Regions from separate parts of the Pseudomonas sp. Fl5BN2 genome, predicted to be linked through region 3. Evidence: riboswitches for the same ligand, from Rfam matches in the RefSeq annotation. Region 3 holds a riboswitch; each other region holds the start of a gene.
The links. Region 3 has a riboswitch for cobalamin ahead of GV819_RS20110 (CbtB domain-containing protein). Riboswitches for the same ligand answer to the same signal wherever they lie in the genome.
Positions count from the first base shown of each region.

Region 1: linked by a shared signal. The riboswitch ahead of GV819_RS31075 (TonB-dependent receptor plug domain-containing protein) and the one ahead of GV819_RS20110 (CbtB domain-containing protein) in region 3 are both predicted to bind cobalamin.
Region 2: linked by a shared signal. The riboswitch ahead of cobO (cob(I)yrinic acid a,c-diamide adenosyltransferase) and the one ahead of GV819_RS20110 (CbtB domain-containing protein) in region 3 are both predicted to bind cobalamin.

Region 1 is NZ_JAAARL010000036.1:12,152-18,170, forward strand. It holds gene GV819_RS31070 ((2Fe-2S) ferredoxin domain-containing protein) at 1-719, opposite strand, end outside; gene GV819_RS31075 (TonB-dependent receptor plug domain-containing protein) at 731-2,779, opposite strand; cobalamin riboswitch at 2,809-3,009, opposite strand; gene GV819_RS31080 (arginine N-succinyltransferase) at 3,087-4,205, opposite strand; gene GV819_RS31085 (arginine N-succinyltransferase) at 4,267-5,283, opposite strand; gene GV819_RS31090 (APC family permease) at 5,455-6,019, opposite strand, start outside.
Region 2 is NZ_JAAARL010000006.1:71,040-77,058, forward strand. It holds gene cbiB (adenosylcobinamide-phosphate synthase CbiB) at 1-680, opposite strand, end outside; gene bluB (5,6-dimethylbenzimidazole synthase) at 677-1,327, opposite strand; gene GV819_RS10145 (cobyrinate a,c-diamide synthase) at 1,320-2,672, opposite strand; gene cobO (cob(I)yrinic acid a,c-diamide adenosyltransferase) at 2,683-3,294, opposite strand; cobalamin riboswitch at 3,375-3,610, opposite strand; gene GV819_RS10155 (hypothetical protein) at 3,782-4,363, shown strand; gene GV819_RS10160 (PQQ-dependent sugar dehydrogenase) at 4,434-5,753, shown strand; gene GV819_RS10165 (O-methyltransferase) at 5,756-6,019, opposite strand, start outside.
Region 3 is NZ_JAAARL010000014.1:89,082-95,100, forward strand. It holds gene cobN (cobaltochelatase subunit CobN) at 1-947, opposite strand, end outside; gene cobW (cobalamin biosynthesis protein CobW) at 951-2,021, opposite strand; cobalamin riboswitch at 2,119-2,343, opposite strand; cobalamin riboswitch at 2,535-2,757, shown strand; gene GV819_RS20110 (CbtB domain-containing protein) at 2,855-3,046, shown strand; gene GV819_RS20115 (CbtA family protein) at 3,058-3,759, shown strand; gene GV819_RS20120 (cobalamin biosynthesis protein) at 3,756-4,172, shown strand; gene cobM (precorrin-4 C(11)-methyltransferase) at 4,255-5,001, shown strand; gene nfuA (Fe-S biogenesis protein NfuA) at 5,286-5,870, opposite strand; gene GV819_RS20135 (fatty acid cis/trans isomerase) at 6,014-6,019, opposite strand, start outside.

The DNA.
Region 1 (6,019 bases), on a different contig from region 3:
ATCAGCAGGTCGCGTACCGGCTCGCCCTCCACCAGGTGCCCCTGTACCAGTTGCAGCACCTGGCTGTCGTTGCTGACCCGGTACCAGCAGCCATCCGGGTGCACGGTCAGTACCGGCCCCAGGTTGCAGGGGAACTGGCAGGCGGTGCGGGTCAGCAGCACGCCACCGGGTTTTTCCATGCGCTCCAGGCGCAGCAGTTCGCGGCGCAGGGTCTTCCACAGGGGCAGGGCGCCGCGCCGTACGCAGCGTGGCCCGGTGCAGAGAAACACCTGGCGGGCGTGGGGCGGCACCCGCGACCAGTCGGGGTCACTGGCCACGGCATTGACGTTGTCGCAGGGCAGGTGCCGCTCGCGCTGAGCGATGCTGGCGCAGGCCAGGGCCGCGTCCAGGCCACGACGGCCCAGGGCCTGAGCAGTGATCCAGAGCTTCGGCGCCTGGGGGTGAGCCCGGGCCAAGTGCCCCAGTTCATCGCGTAGCCAGTCCAGGTAGGCGCTGTCGGAGCTGGGCTCCAGGTCCACCACCAGCAGCGCCGCGCCGTCCATGGGCAAGGGTTCGCCCAGGGCGGCCCAGAGGCTGTCGAAACCGTCCAGGGTGTCGATCACCCGGGTGCTCGCGTCATCGCCGCGCTGGGCCTTGAGCTCCTTGCCAAAGGCTTCGCCGAGGGCGCCGCCGTGCAGGCCGGGGCCGACGAACAGCACCCGTTGATAATCCTCGCGCATGTCAGTCGGCCTCAGAAGCGGTAGGTGTAGCGCACTTCGCTGGTGAAGGGCCGTCCGAGGTTGTCCACCCGAGGGGCATTGCTGGCGATACTGGTGCTGTAGTCGCGGTCGAACAGGTTCTCTACCAACAGGCTCAGGCGATGTTGCTGGGCTGCGTCGAGGTAGCGATAGGCATCGGCGTCCACCACCGAGTAGTGGCCGTAGTCGACCTTCTTCGAACTGTCGATCTGGCCGATGTAGCGGATCGCCCCGCCAACGCCCCACATCCGATCCACCGACTCGTAGCCCAGCCGTGAGCGGGCGAAGAAGCCGGGGATATTGCTCAGGGTCACGCCATTGCGTGCTTCCACCAGGTTGCGCGTCATGTCCGCCGAGAGGTTCCACTGCGGGCTGAACTGCCAGCGGCCATCGACTTCGACACCGCGGACCCTGATCCGCCCCTCGCCATTGACCCAGTTGATGTCATCCAGGGCGATCAGGTCGTCGATCTTGCGCTGGAAGGCGGTGATGCTGGCGTTGAAGTCACCGGCCAGCAGGCGGCCCTTGTAGTCCAGGCCCAGCTCGGCATTCACGCTCTTTTCCGGCTTGAGGTTGCGGTTGCCTTTCTCGTCCTCTTCGTTGGCGAACAGCTGCTCGGCGTTGGGCAACTTGAAGGCGCTGCCGTACTGGCCACGCAGTTGCCAGTTGGCATTGAGGTCATACAGCGAGGTGAGCATGCCGACCGTGGCGCTTTCACCGCCGCTGATCTGCTCGTGGCGCACGCCGATGCTCGGGTGCCAGTCGGGCAGGGCCTCGATCACCGGGCGCAGTTGGGCGTAGAGGGCATTGGCCTGGGCCTGGTTGTCGTCGATCTTCAGTACATCGTCCTGGCCCTTGAACCACTGGTTGTCGCTGCCGAACACCAGCACGTGGCCGCCGTCCAGCTCGGCCTTGCCTTCGGCCTGCAGGCCCCAGTCGGTGAAGCCCCAGTAGTCGTTGTGATTGATGACCTTGGTGCCGCCGGCTGGGGTGCTGTTGATCCGCGTATAGCGGGTGTCCCAGTCGTTGACGTGGCCCTTGACGAAGTAGCTGAAGCGTTCGCCCAGGCGTTGCTCGAAGGTCGCCGTGGCGATCTGCTGGATGCGGTCGTTGGTGGTCTTCTTGTTGTCCAGCGGCCGGGCGAAATCCAGGTTGGCGTCGCTGTATTGGTAGAACAGTTCCAGCCGCGAGTCGTCGGCAAACCCCTGGATCGCCTTGGCGCCGAAGGTGCTCACTTCATAGGCGCGTTTCTTGTCGCGGGTGCTGGGGCTGTAGGCGCTGTTGCGAAACGGCTGGTAGCCGTCGGAAACGTTGTGGCTGACGTAGGCCAGCAGCCCGAGGTCGCCGAAACCGTTGCTGACGATCCGTTCCACCCGGGCATCGCCGCTCTTGCCCATGAAGCTGTCCAGGCCCAGGTTGACCTCGCCCGAGGCTTCGCGGGTCTGCGGGCTGCGGGTGACGATGTTGATCACCCCGGACACGGCCTGGGTGCCGAACAGCAGGCTCTGGCCGCCCTTGAGCACCTCGATGCGTTCAATCGCGTTGGCTGGCAGGGTGTCCAGGTACAGGCCGCCGTACAGGCGGTTGTTCAGGCGCACGCCGTCCAGCAGGATCAGCGTGTCGTCGTTGCGCCCGCCGAGCAGGGAATAGGTGCCGTAGTCGAAGGGGCCGTTTTTCGGTGCGACGTAAAGGCCGGGTACGTACATCTGCAGGACCCGGGTGATGTCGCTGCTGGGGCCGGCGCGCTCGATCTGCTGGCGGTCGATGATCTCGACCTTGCTGCCGAATTTCGCCATTTCGGCGACCGTGGTGGACTCCACCGAAGGGGCGGAAATCCATTGTTGGTCGAGCTTCAGGGACCCGTCATCGGCCAGCAGCAGGGGGCTGAACAGGCAGCCGAGCAGGGCACCGCTCAAGGAGCGGCGAGGCGCACGCCAGTCGCATGCAAGGAAAGGTTGGGGTGTTGTTGTCATTGTTGGTCTTCTCGAAAGTGTCTTCGGGAAGCACGCAGGAGAAGGTAGCGGGCACGCGCACGCGGCCATACCGGCCCATGCCCGCCCACCGCAGGATTGCCAAACACAAGCTTCAGGCCGGTCTCCGGGCTCACGAGGCTCGCGGCATTCGCCTTCCCATACCTGAGTACAGTGGCTGTTGAATGCAGCACTCGTTTACCGTTGCGGGGGCAGCACCGGACTAGCCCTGGAAGGGCGCACCGGTTTCCCGTTTCACCTCATGCACGGCGGCATGAGGCACCTGAAACTGAGCGGCATATGAACATTCGTCCTGGCGTTCGTCAACGGTGCGGGCGCTTTCAGGCGTTACCGGGATGCAGGGCTGCTGGCGACCGGGTCAGGGCTTGGCGCTCAGAAGCATTTCTGGCAGGGCGGTGCGGGTGGCGCGCCAGTCGCTGGCGCTGGAGGGCAGGTGGATCTGTGACTGCGCCAGGGCGCGCGAGGGGCAGGCCAGCAGCGGTACTGCGCGCACCGAGTCGCCCGGTTGCAATTGCAGGCGCTTGGCGGCCAGCCGGTCCACCAGCAGGCTGCCGGCCACCACGCGCCCGGGGGCGGCGGTGATACGGCAGTTTTCCAGGCGCCGGTTGTGTATCAGCCACACCGGAGCCTGCTCATCCGGGGTGCCCACCATCAGTGGCAGGGTCTGGCTTTCGCGCACGCTGCGGATCTTCGCCACCTCGGCCTCGATCAGCGGGCCACCGTCGAAAATATCGATGCAGCCCTGATGATTGAAACCTTCGTCACGGAGGATATTCACCGCCTGCTCGGTGCTCGCGTGAGCCTGGCCGATGGCCGCCTGGGCCTCGGCGGTCAGCAGGCAGGTGTACAGCGGCTGGCGCGGCATCAGCTCGCCGATGAAGGCTTTGCCGCCGTGGCTGGAGAGGCGGTTGGCCTGGTGGAAATCCATCTTGAAAAAATGCCGGCCCAGGCTGTCCCAGAAGGGTGAGTGACCCTGGCTGTCGAGCTGGCCGCGCAGCTCGGCCACCAGTTTGTCGCCGAACCGTGCTGGGTGTTCGGCGACGAACAGCAGGCGTGCGGTGGACAGCAGGCGGCCGGTATAGCCCTGGCGATGGTCACGGCGCAGGAACAGCGAACAGAGCAGGGATTGCCCGGTCATCTCGTTGCACAGGAACAGGGTCGGTACCTGCCGGTCGGCGCCCAGCCCCGGGGCACTGCCACAGGTCAGGCCCAGTCGGTAGTTGTAGCAGGGCTCGCGCAGGCCGATGGCGCCGCTCAGGCCGCAGACCCCGATCACCTGCTGGTCGTCGTCCTCCAGCACGAACAGGTAGTCGGCATCGGCTCGTTCTACCTGGCCGGCAAAGGTTCGTTGCGCCCAGCGGACCCGGTGCGCCAGGCGCTCGGGGTCGGTCGAGAGGTTGTTCAGGTCACGACAGCTGCCTTCCAGCAGGGCCAGCACCGCCGGCAGATCGGTGACGCGGATCGGACGGACGATCATTGGTGGCCTCCATGCCATGGTTGCGGACCATCAAGGCACGCAGGGGAATGCGGCCGCCGGTTCATAACGCGACACCCCGCAGCAGGTCGCCCGGTTGCAGTTGCAGGGCGTTGAGCATCGCCGAGTCCAGGCCGGCGACGTCGCCGGGGGCTTCGTCGAGGGCGGCAACGATGGCGCGAAATCCCTGCAGTCGCTCATTGCTCAGCAGCCAGAGTTGGCCCTGGCCGCTCTGCGGGCTCAGGTAGCAGGTGGCGACCCGGCTCTGGATGATCGAGCGTAGCTGGTTATTGCGCGCCTGCAGGGTCGGCCCGGCATCGAACAGGTCGACATACTGGGTTGCCGCAAATCCCTCGTCGACAAGGATCTCGCAGGCTTCCCGGGCATCGGGGTGGATCTGGCCGATGCAGTCCTGGGCAGACGACGGCAGCATCGGGATGTACAGCGGGTACTGGGGCATCAGTTGCGCCAGAAAACTGCGGCCCTGCAAGGCGCATAGGCGTTCGGCCTCGATGTAGGGCAGGTCGAAGAAGTGCTGGCCCACGGCTTCCCAGAACGGCGATTCACCGGCGTCATTGCTGTAGCCGACGATCTCGCTGATGCAGCTGTCGGCAAAACGCTGGGGGTGCGCGGCGATGAACAGCAGCCGGGCGCGGGAGGTCAGTTGCGCCTGCGGTGTGCCCGACAGCGCGGCGTCGATGTGGAAACTGCGTAACAGGGTCTGCTCGCTGAGGTCATGACACAGCGACAGGGTCGGGACCCCGTGCTGGATGTTCAGCTCCCGCGAGCTGCTGATGAATGGGCGGTTGCGCAGGCTGTAGAACGGCATGGCAAAACCCGCCGTGGCGAGGATGTCCGAGCAGCCGTGCAACTGGCCGCTGTCCGGGTCCTCGAGCACGAAAAAGTAGTTTTCCGGGCCCTGGCTGGCCTCGGCCTTGGCGAAGGAAGCCTCGGAGTCGAGGATCTTCTCGCGCAGGCAGGTTTCGTCATCCACCAGCGAGGTCACGCCCAGCAGGCGTTCGCGGGCCAGACGCCGCAGTTGGGGTAGATCGGATAACGCCACGGGACGCAAGGCCAGCATGGGTGTACTCCTGTATCAAGGGCCGCTTTCCCCTTGGGGACGAAGCGGCCAGACATCACTGTCGGTTACCACGCAGTGCCACGGCCACGGCATCCTGTGGCCAGCCCCCGGCTGCGTTTGACGGCAGCTCTCGGGAGTGCACGGCGCCCTCGGGGCGCCACGCCAGAGCAACTATTGCTTGAGCGGGTCGGCCAGGGCGGCACCGCTGCCCAGCTTGTTCAGCAGGAACAGGTAGACCAGGCCGGCGGCGATCCAGATGGCGCCGAGTTTCTGCGCATCGACCCCCATGTTGTACATGATGGCGCAGACAATCACGAAACCGATCAGCGGGCAGATCATGTGACGGATCACCTGGCCGGACTTCTGCCGGCGCCAGTAGAAATTGATCACCGTGATGTGCAGCAGCATGAAGCCGCTCAGGGCGCCGAAGTTCACCAGCGAGGTCAGGGTGTCCACCGAGTTGATGAACAGGTAGCAGATCAGCAGCGACAGCACTGCCACCAGGTAGATGCTGATGTGCGGGGTGTTGTGTTTCGGGTGGACCTTGGCCAGCACCTTGGGCAGCTTGCCGTCGCGGGCCATGCCGAACAGCAGGCGCGACACTGCGGCCTGCGAGGTGATCGCCACCGCCACGCCCCAGGCCAGTGCCGTGGCCACCCCGGTAAGGGTCGCCAGCCAGCTGCCGGCCGCCAGTTCGGCGATCTCGTAGAACGCGGTGTCGGCGGACTTGAAGCCC
Region 2 (6,019 bases), on a different contig from region 3:
GGGCCCTGACGACGCCAGCACTTGAGTGCCAAGCGGGTCTTGCCCAGCAGGGCATAGGTCAGCGCCACCAGCCGTGCAGGGATGTAGTTGAGCAGATCGTCAATCCGTGCCGCCGCCCAACCGAAGCGCTCGAAACGCTCGTTACGATAGCCCCACATCGCATCCAGGGTGTTGCTCAGACGATAGAGCACCACACCCGGCACGCCGGCCACGGCAAACCAGAACAATGCGGCGAATACTGCATCACTGCCGTTCTCCAGCACCGATTCAGTGGCTGCGCGCGCCACTTCAGTCGCGTCCAGTTCACTGGTCTGGCGGCTCACCAGAAACCCTACCCGACGCCGTGCCTCTGGTAGATCGTCACTGCGCAATGCTTGAGCTACAGGCTCGACGTGCTCGCCGAGGCTACGCAGCCCCAAGGCACAATACAGCGCCAGGACTTCCACCAGCCAACCGATATAAGGCAGCCAGGAAAGTGCGGTTGCCAGCAGAGTCAAGGGCAGCACCGCAAGGACCCAGGCGGTGACGCCATGGCTGCGCCAGCCACGGCCGGCGGCATTGAAACGTTGCTCGATACGATCCGCCAGACGGCCGAACGCCACCAGCGGATGCCAGCGCTTGGGTTCGCCCAGCAGCGCATCCAGCGCTACCCCAGCGACACTCAGCAACGCCACACTCATTGACTCACTCCCCAGTAATTCTCATACAACAACTCACTTAATGGCCGCGGCTGTGCCCAGCCCTCCAACACCAGCATTGGTGCAGGGTAAAACTCGGTAACCGGCCCCAGGCACAACACCGCCAAGGGCTTGGCGCCAGCCGGCAACCCCAGCAGGTCGGCCAGGGCCTGCGGCTCGAACAGCGACACCCAGCCCATTCCCAGGCCTTCGCTACGCGCCGCCAGCCAGAGGTTCTGAATCGCACAGGACAGGGAGGCAAGGTCCATTTCCGGCAAGGTTCGACGACCAAAAACATGCCGCTCGCGTCCGTCCATCAATGCCGCGACCAGCACCTCGGCACAGTCATTGATACCTTCGACCTTGAGTTTCATGAACTCGTCGGAACGTTCGCCCAGCGCCTCGGCGGTGCGCACCCGCTCCTCTTCCACCAGTTGCTGGATCTGCCCCCGCAGCAGGCGATCGCTGATACGGATAAAACGCCAAGGCTGCATCAACCCCACACTGGGTGCCTGATGCGCCGCCTCCAGCAGACGCCTCAACAGCTCGGGCGCCACGCTGCCACCGGCAAAATGACGCATGTCGCGCCGCTCGGCGATGGCGCGATAGACCGCCTCGCGCTCCGCCGCAGAAAAACCCTTCTCACTCACCTGCCACACCCTCGACAACCACCGACGTGCCGACAACAGCGTCAATCCCATCCGGAACAAACAAAGCCGCCATCGCCGCCGGATTGGACGGGAAATAGAAGTGCACATAAGAAGCCGTCATCCGCCCATCGCGATACACCGCTTCCGCTCCCCGGCCGCCATTGGGGCTCACACCCCGGGCAATCGGCTCAAGCTCGGTACTGGTCAGGGAATGGTGATAGGTGTGGCCACGCAAGCTGCCCTCCGGCAACTCCACCGCCTGCAGGGCCAGGGCCGCCAGACGCTTCTGCATCACCGCCTCACCGGGCAGCAGCCCCAGCAGTTCGGCACGCCGGCCTTCGACATCGGTCAGGGAATCCAGCAGATACAACATGCCGCCGCACTCGGCGAGCAACGGCTTGCCGGCGCCATGGTGGGCGCGAATGGCGTCCAGCATCGAAGTGTTCTGCGCCAGCGCCTGATGGTGCAATTCGGGGTAACCACCGGGCAGGTACAGACTGTCTGCCTCGGGCAATTCTCGATCATGGATGGGCGAGAAGAAACTCAACTGCGCGCCCATTGCCCGCAACAGGTCCAGGCTCGCACCGTAGGTAAAGGCAAACGCCTCGTCGCGCGCCACGGCGATACGCACACCTTCCAGCAGCGGCTCGCACACTACTGGCGCTGGCGCGGCGAAATCCACCGCCGGCGGCAACGCCACTTCACAGCTACTGGCCAGGGCTTGGGCAGCGGCATCCAGACGCAGGTCCAAGTCGTTCAGCTCGCTGGCTTGCACCAGCCCCAGGTGGCGACTGGGCAGCTCGATACCGGTCTCCCGAGACAAAGCGCCATACCAACGCAAACCTTCGGTAAGGCTGCCCTCAAGCAACTGCGCATGACGCAGGGTACCGACGCGGTTGGCCAGCACCCCGGCGAACGGCAGGTCTGGCTGGTAGCGCGCCAGGCCCAAGGCCAGGGCGCCAAAGGTCTGGGCCATGGCAGTGCCATCGATCACCCCCAGCACCGGCACGCCAAAGTGCCGCGCCAAATCGGCGCTGGAGGGCGTGCCATCAAACAAGCCCATGACCCCTTCGATAAGGATCAGGTCGGCTTCGCCTGCAGCTTCCCAGAGCAGCCGACGACTTTCCTGCTCGCCCACCATCCACATGTCCAACTGATAGACCGGAGCACCGCTGGCACGCTCAAGAATCATCGGATCGAGAAAGTCCGGACCGCATTTGAATACCCGGACCTTGCGCCCCTGATTACGGTGAAGACGGGCAAGCGCTGCGGTCACGGTGGTCTTGCCCTGGCCGGAAGCCGGTGCGGCAATCAATACCGCCGGGCAATGACGAACATCGGTCATGAATTCACACTCACAGCTCAACACCTTTCTGTGCCTTGATACCGGCCTGGAAAGCATGCTTGACCACGCCCATCTCAGTAACGGTATCTGCCAGCTCGATCATCTCCGGCTTGGCCCCGCGCCCTGTCACCACTACGTGCTGCATCGGTGGACGGGCCTGCAGGTCACTGAGCACCTGATCCAAGTCCAGGTAGCCGTGCTTGAGAGCGATGTTCAACTCATCGAGTACCACCAGACCGATGCTCGGGTCGCTCAACAGCTCCTTGGATACCGCCCAGGCAGCCTCAGCCGCGGCGATGTCGCGCTGACGATCCTGGGTTTCCCAGGTAAAGCCCTCGCCCATCACATGAAAGCGTACCTGGTCCGGAAAACGCCGGAAAAACAGCTCTTCGCCAGTGCTGTTACGGCCTTTGATGAACTGCACCACACCGCAATTCATGCCGTGGCCCATGGACCGCGCCAGCATGCCAAAGGCCGAACTGCTCTTGCCTTTGCCATTGCCAGTCAACACCAGCAACAGGCCGCACTCATTGGGTGAGTTGGCAATGCGTTCGTCGATCACGGCTTTTTTTCGCAACATGCGCGCCAGATGGCGCTCGTCACGATCAGGGGAATCACTCATGGGGCAGCTCTCCGTTGGGGCTGGGGAACGGCGGGCAGGAAAAGAAATAGACGGCATAAGCCTGGCATCGCCCACCGTGATGCCGTTGGATGGATCAGGCCGGTCTCCGGGCTCATGAGGGGCATCACTGCCGGACTGCGCACCTTCCCATATCGTCACCGACACAGTGGCACCTGGCGCAGTCTTGACTCATCTACCGTTGCGGGGGCAGCGCCGGATTTGTCGCCGGCTCCATCGCTGGAACAGGCCCTGACCGGCTTCCCTGTTTCACTCTGTCGACCACCGGCCACAGAGCACCTGAAACAAGTCGCGAAGGTTAGAGGGTTGGGGGTGGAGCGTCAATTAAAGCCGGCCGTCGAGTCCACCAGAAAACTGCACTGCATCAACAAACTGACGCCAATCTTGTGCCACACTGATCACAGTGATATCAAATGGCCACAAATCACCCCCCCACTATCCTGCCAGACAACAATAAGGACGGACCCCGATGCAAGGCATGATCATCAGCAACCCGAAACTGGAATTCCTGCGCCCGATGCTGGAACGCTGGTTCGACTGCATTGACCGCTACAACACGATTCGCGGCGATAACGAAACGCCCTACTGGTTCGACGAGCGAGCCAACCTTGGACTGCTCTCCGCGGCCGCCTGGATGGCAGAGATGGTCAGCCTGGAACACAGCCCCAGCAAAAAGCAGCAGGAAGAAGGCGCCCGCAACGCTCGCACCGACCTGTATCTGGCCACCAAGGACGAACGCGCCTATATCCAGGCCACCCAGCGCTGGCCGCGGGTCAACAGCCTGCACTTGACCCAGGCCTTGCTGGACGCTGCCCTTGATGCGAAAAAGATCAGCTACGCCAGCGACCTGAAGCTTGGCTGCCTGTTCGTCGCTCCGCAAAAAGCCCAACACAGCGCCACCCCCGAAGAGCTCCAGGACATGCTCGACGAACTGCAAAAAGAACACTGCTGCGCGGTAGCCTGGTACTTCCCTTACGCCTATCGCAAGCTGCGCAACGAAGCCGGCAACTACCATCCCGGGATCGCGGTATTGTTCAAGGAGTCTCGCTGACCAGGTGGAACCATCGACTGGCTATGCTCCTCTATGACTACGATGTCCATGCACTCATAGGGAAATCAGCATGCTCAAACTTCGACACACCTTGCTTATCGCCATCGCCGCCGGCCTCAGCGCCTGCGGTGAGACCTCCAGCCTGCAGGTCTCGGACGGTACCGGACCGAACCCCAAACTGCCGGAACCCAACCCGACGCTGATCCCCACCGTCAACATCGCCCCGGCCATTGGCTGGCCTCAAGACGGAAAACCCGTGGCAGCGGCCGGCACCCAAGTCAATGCCTTCGCCGAGAACCTCGACCATCCGCGCTGGCTCTACGTATTGCCCAACGGCGATGTACTGGTGGCAGAAACCAATGCACCGCCCAAGCCGGACGACAGCCAGGGCATCCGTGGCTGGATTGCCAGCAAGGTGATGAGCCGCGCCGGCGCCGCCGCACCCAGCGCCAACCGCATCACTCTGCTGCGGGACCTGGATCACGACGGCGTGGCAGAAACCCGTACCGTGCTCCTGGAAAACCTCAACTCACCCTTTGGCATGACCCTGGTGGGCAATGACTTGTATGTAGCCGATACCGACAAGCTGCTGCGCTTCCCCTACCAGGACGGTGACACTCGGATCAGCGCCCCCGGCACCAAGGTGCTCGACCTGCCCGGCGGCACACTCAACCACCACTGGACCAAAAACGTCATCGCCAGCAAGGACGGGAGCAAGCTGTACGTCACCGTGGGCTCCAACAGCAACGTCGGCGAGAACGGCCTGGACAAAGAACAAGGCCGGGCAGCGATCTGGGAAGTGGATCGTGCCAGCGGCGAGCATCGACTGTTCGCCACCGGCCTGCGCAACCCCAACGGCCTGGCCTGGGAACCTGTCAGCGGAGCACTCTGGACCGCGGTGAATGAGCGGGATGAGATCGGCAGCGACCTGGTGCCGGACTACATCACCTCGGTCAAGGACGGCGCCTTCTACGGCTGGCCCTTCAGTTACTACGGGCAGCACGTGGATGTACGGGTCAAACCACAGAACCTCGACCTGGTAGCCAAGGCAATCGCACCGGACTACGCCGTAGGACCCCATACCGCTTCGCTGGGACTGACTTTCGCTGAAGGCAGCAAACTTCCCGCCCCCTTCACCGAGGGAGCCTTCATCGGCCAGCACGGCTCCTGGAACCGCAACCCCCATAGCGGCTACAAGGTGATATTTGTGCCCTTCAGTGCGGGCAAACCCCAGGGACAACCTGTCGATGTACTCAGCGGTTTTCTCAATGCCGATGAAAAAGCCCTGGGCCGCCCGGTAGGAGTCGTGATTGATCAGCAAGGGGCGTTATTGGTCGCCGATGATGTCGGCAACAAGATCTGGCGAGTCTCCGCCGCCAAGGCCCCCTAAGCTCAGCGCTTGCGACACAGAGTCAAGCCGTCGCCCAGAGGCAACAGCGACAGATCGATACGCGGGTCATCCTTCAAGGCGCGATTGAGCGCCTGGATGGCTCGAGTGTCGTCACTGGCAGAATCCAGCTCTAGCACTCTCCCGCTCCATAGGGTGTTATCGAACACGGCAAGCCCTCCCACCCGCAGCAAGCGCAACGCAGCCTCCAGATAAGCGGGATAATTGGCCTTGTCGGCGTCGATGAAGAGCAGATCGAAACACTCCAG
Region 3 (6,019 bases):
ATGTGCATGGCCAGGTCCCGCGGGCCCAGGCCCTGCTCGCTGTCACGCCAGCCCGGCTCGTTATCCTGAGCGCAGATGGCCTGGATCACCGGGATATTGCGCCGGAACGGCCGCAGGTGCGGGGCTTCGGGGCTGGACTGGGCAAAGCCGGTGGTGTTGAGGATCACCCCGGCAGCGGCTTGATCCAGCCACTCCTCGACCTGGCTCAGGCAGCCCGCTTCCTTGAGGCTGGCCACGGCCAGCGGCAAAGGGTTGAGTCCCGCCGCCTGCAAGCGCTGGCAGAACAGGTCGATGAAGCCGGTGTTGGCCGCTTGCAGGTGCGAGCGGTAGAACAGCACCGCCGCCACCGCGTGTCCGGGCTGCCAATCGGCTTGCCAGTCGTCCAGGGTGGCGTGGCTCTTGTGCGGGTGGTAGATCGCCGTGCGTGGCAGGCTTTGCGGCTCGCTCCAGGAGTAGTCGCGCCCCGGCAGGCCGCTGGCCAGGCAACGGTAGAAATTCAAGGCATTGTCGCGCCCGCCCTGGCGCAGGTAATGCCAGAGGCGGTCACGCTCAATGGCCGGCACCGTGCTCAGGTCGCTGAGTTCCGGGTCCGGGCGGTCGTCTCCCGGCACCAGGATCAGTTGCACCCCGCGCTGGGACAGCGCCACCAACCGCTCGACGCCGTAGCGCCAATAGGCGATGCCGCCATGCAGGGAAATCAGGATGATCTTGGCGTGCTGCAGCACCTGCTCGACATACAGGTCCACCGAGGCGTGGTTCTGCACCTGCATCGGGTTGGCCAGGCGGAAACTGGGGAAATCCTCGGGCAGCTGCTCGGCGGCGTCCGCCAGCAGCGCCAGACTGGAATCGCCACTGCAGAGGATCACCAGCTCGGCGGGGGTTTGGCCAAGGTCGGCAATGTTGTCATCCGAGACGAATCCGCCGGGCTGGGTCCTGAGCAGGTGCATGGCTTAGACGCTAAGGGCAGCGCGCAGTTGCGCTTCCAGCTGGACGGCATCCAGTTCCTGGCCGATCAGCACCAGGCGCGTGGTCCGGGCTTCGTCGGCACCCCACTTGCGATCGAAGTGCTTGTCGAAACGCGTGCCCACACCCTGGATCAGCAAGCGCATCGGCTTGTTGGGGATCGCGGCAAAACCTTTGACCCGGAGGATGCCGTGCTTGACCACCAGCTGGGTCAGGGCATCCAGCAGCAGGCTTTCGTCGGCCTGGGGCAGCTCGATGGAGATCGAGTCGAAGGCATCGTGATCGTGGTCGTCATGATCGTCGTCGCCATCATGGTGGTGATCGTGGTGGCTGTGGCGGCTGTCGATGTGCTCCTCGGAGCCAACACCCAGGCCCAACAACACATCCAGTGGCAGGCGGCCGCTGCTGGCTTCGATGACCTTGACCGCCGGCGGCAGCTCTTCAGCGACTTCCAGGCGCACCCGGGCCAGGTCTTCAGGATTGATCAGGTCGGTCTTGTTGAGGATCACCAGGTCGGCGCTGGACAGTTGGTCGGCGAACAGCTCATGCAGCGGCGACTCGTGGTCCAGGTTCGGGTCCAGCTTGCGCTGGGCATCCACTTGATCGGGGAAGGCGGCGAAGGTGCCAGCGGCCACGGCCGGGCTGTCGACCACGGTGATCACCGCGTCCACGGTGCAGGCACTGCGGATTTCCGGCCACTGGAAGGCTTGTACCAGGGGCTTGGGCAGGGCCAGGCCGGAGGTTTCGATGAGGATGTGGTCCAGATCGCCACGGCGCGCCACCAGTTCACGCATGACCGGGAAGAATTCTTCCTGCACGGTGCAGCACAGGCAACCGTTGGCCAGTTCGTAGACTCGGCCGCTGGCCTCTTCCTCGGTGCAACCGATGGCACACTGCTTGAGGATCTCGCCGTCGATGCCCAGCTCGCCGAACTCGTTGACGATCACCGCAATGCGCCGACCCTGGGCGTTGTCCAGCATGTGCCGCAGCAAGGTGGTCTTACCCGAACCAAGGAAGCCGGTGACGATGGTGACAGGAAGTTTGGCCAGTGTTTTCATCGGATGCCCCTTGGCAAAGGTGGCGGGCATACGGGACGAGGACCGCAGCATCGGGCGCGCGGAGAATTCGCCACCGGATCACCCCGCCCGGTTGTAGTGAGAATCTTGGGTCGAGGCAGGTCTCCTGGCTGAGGGTCTGCCGGTGCCAGTCCTTGGACTGGCGACCGACGCTTGCTGCGCCTTCCCGCAAGCGTCCAGAACGCCCATGCAGTGGCCTTGCAGCAATCAAACCCTTCACAGTTGCGGGGGCAGCCGCGGCATCGACCGCGTTCCCTTCTTAGCTTCGACCGCTGGCCGAAGAACCTCGAACGCGCAAGGCTACGCAGAGCGCGGGGGGCGGTCAATCGACAATGCACAGGCAAATACCCGCGGCCCTTGTGGGCCGGGGCATGGCAGGAGCCGACTGGCTGGCGTCGACAATCTCCCGGCGCCTTTGGCTGGCCAGCCAGTGTCTGCACCCGCGGCACAACTGAGAAAGACTGGCAATTGACGACGCTCCCCCGCCCATGATCTCCTACACAACTTGTTACGGGTGCCCTTTACAGGGTGAAACGGGAAACCGGTGAATCACGTGCTTTACTCCAAAGTCGTGACCAGTCCGGTGCTGCCCCCGCAACGGTAAGCGAGCGAAGTGTCAGATCCACTGTGCCCTGGGCATGGGAAGGCGACACTTGCAGGCAAGGCCCAGGCCCTGCCCCTCGCCAGCCCGGAGACCGGCCCGCGACACACAAATAACAAACCCGCGGTGGGCGGGCGCTGTTGCAAACCCTGCGTGGCTGTCACGCGGGGTTTTGCTGCGCAACTCCCCCGCTGACACTCCAAAGGGAAGCGCCATGTCGATCATCAGCAGCACCAGCAGCCATTCCGCCAGCAGCACCGCCACTCTGAGCCAGCGCCTGGTGGCCGCCATCGGGGCCTCGATTCTCGGTGCCTGCCTGGTGTATTTCGCCGGTTTCTCGCATATCGAAGCGGTGCACAACGCCGCTCACGATACCCGTCACAGCGCTGCTTTCCCTTGCCACTGAGACCTGCCGAAATGATCAAGCGTATTGCGCAAACCGCAGGTTTCACCGGGCTCCTGGCCGCCCTGCTGCTGACCCTGCTGCAAAGCTTCTGGGTCGCCCCGTTGATCCTGCAGGCGGAAACCTTTGAGAAGGCCCCAGCCGCCGAAGTCCATGAACACGCCGAAGGCGCCATGGCCGGCCACACCCACGATGCCCAAGCCTGGGAGCCGGAAGATGGCTGGCAGCGCGTGCTGTCCACCACCGGTGGCAACCTGGTGGTGGCCGTCGGCTTCGCCCTGATGCTCGCCGGCCTCTACACCCTGCGTGCGCCCAACCGCACATCCCAGGGGCTGCTCTGGGGCCTGGCCGGCTACGCGACCTTCTGCCTGGCGCCAACCCTGGGCCTGCCACCGGAGTTGCCAGGGACCGCCGCCGCCGATCTGGTGCAGCGCCAGGTCTGGTGGGTCGGCACTGCCGCGTCCACCGCCGCCGGTATCGCGCTGATCGTGTTTGCCCAGAACTGGCTGCTGAAGCTGTTGGGCGCGGCCATCATCGCCGTGCCTCACGTGATCGGTGCGCCCCAGCCTGAAGTGCACTCGATGCTCGCGCCAGAAGCCCTGGAGGCGCAGTTCAAGATCGCCTCGCAATTGACCAACGCCGCGTTCTGGCTGGCCCTGGGCCTGATCAGCGCCTGGTTGTTCCGGCGCAAGAACACGGATCAATACTCGGCATGATCGAGATGCGCGCAGCGCCGACCCTGCTGGTGGTCGGCCTGGGTTGCCAGAAAGGCTGCCCGGCGACCACGCTGCGCGCGCTGCTCGATCAGGTACTGCAGGCCCATCGCATCGACTCGCAGCAAGTCCTCGCCCTGGCCAGCATCGACCTGAAACAGGCCGAGCCCGGCCTGCTGGAACTGGCCGCACAGTTGGAACTGCCGCTGACCTGCTTCAGCAGCACGCAACTGGCACCTTATGCCCTGCGCCTGAGCCATCGTTCGCAGATCGCCTTCGAGCGTACCGGCTGCTACGGCGTTGCCGAAAGCGCAGCCCTGGCCCTGGCCGAACAACTGCATCCAGGCACGGCCAAACTGTTGATCCCCCGACAAAAATACGCCCAGGCCACCCTGGCATTGGCCGCTTGCCAGTAAAATCCCCGATAATCCCCGCCCTTGATCATGAGCAATCTTCATCTGAAGCCGTGCTCCCGCCCTTTTTTCACAGGACACAGCCATGACTGTCTATTTCATCGGTGCCGGTCCCGGCGATCCGGAACTGATCACCGTCAAGGGCCAGCGTCTGATCCATCGCTGCCCGGTGATCATCTATGCCGGCTCCCTGGTGCCCGAGGCGGTACTCGAAGGCCACTGTGCGCAGCGACTGATCAACAGCGCCGAACTGCACCTTGAACAGATCATCGAAGCGATCAAGGAGGCTCACGCCCAAGGCCAGGATGTGGCCCGGGTGCACTCCGGCGACCCAAGCCTGTACGGCGCCATCGGCGAGCAGATCCGTTACCTGCGGGAGCTGGACATTCCCTTCGAAGTCATTCCCGGGGTCACCGCCACCGCCGCCTGCGCCGCACTGCTGGGGGCCGAGCTGACATTGCCGGACGTGTCTCAGAGCGTGATTCTCACCCGCTATGCCGACAAGACCGCGATGCCCGCCGGCGAAGAATTCGCCAGCCTCGCAGCCCATGGAGCGACCATGGCGATTCATCTTGGGGTCAACCATCTGCAGAAGATCGTTGCCGAACTGCTGCCCCACTACGGCGCCGACTGCCCGATTGCGGTGGTGCACCGCGCTACCTGGCCCGACCAGGATTGGGTGCTGGGCACCCTCGCGGACATTGTCGAGAGGGTCGCCGCCAAGGGCTTCCGGCGTACGGCACTGATTCTGGTGGGCCGGGTCTTGGCCACCGATGCATTTAGCGAATCCTCCCTGTACCGCGCCGGGCATGCGCACCTCTATCGCCCCTGAGCCCACCTGACCTCCCGTAGGAGCTGGCTTGCCAGCGAAGGCGATCTCGATATTGGCGTACGTCTCAGGGGCCCTTTCGCCGGCAAGCCGGCTCCTACAGGGTTGGATGCCTTCCCGGTAACGCCCTGCAGGAGCTGGCTTGCTAGCGAACGCGTTCTCACCGGCAGCACAAGGCTCAAGGGCCCTTTCGCCGGCAAGCCGGCTCCTAGGCCGATTTGTTGGGCACAGCAGGCATAAAAAAACGGCGCTCACGGGGCGCCGTTTTTTATCTCGCAGCGAACGCCTTAGTAGTAGGCGTTTTCTTTCTGCGTGTGGTCGGTGACGTCGCGGACGCCCTTGAGCTCGGGAATACGCTCGAGCAGGGTGCGCTCGATGCCTTCCTTCAAGGTCACATCCGCCTGGCCGCAGCCCTGGCAACCGCCACCGAACTGCAGAACGGCAATGCCGTCCTCGACGACGTCGATCAGGCTGACCTGGCCGCCGTGGCTGGCCAGCCCCGGGTTGATCTCGGTTTGCAGGTAGTAGTTGATGCGCTCGTTGACCGGGCTGTCGGCGTTGACCATCGGCACTTTGGCGTTGGGCGCCTTGATGGTCAGCTGGCCGCCCATGCGGTCGGTGGCGTAGTCGACCACCGCGTCATCGAGAAAACCCTCACTGAAGGCATCGATGTAGGCGGTGAAGCTTTTCAGACCCAGGGCCTTGTCTTCGGGTTTTTCTTCGCCCGGCTTGCAATAGGCGATGCAGGTCTCGGCGTACTGAGTCCCTGGCTGGGTGATAAAAACGCGGATGCCAATCCCCGGGGTGTTCTGCTTGGATAGCAGATCAGCCAGATAATCGTGGGCGGCGTCGGTAATGGTTATGGCGCTCATGGTGGTTCCTCGCAGACGTGGGCGCAGTTTACGCCAATCGACGCCGCTGACAAAGTCCTAGTATTTTTGTCGGGATAGACCTTGGTATAGAGCGTCCCCGGGCCCTGCCGAGGCGCGGGCCGAGGACGGATAACGGCTCTATATCAAAG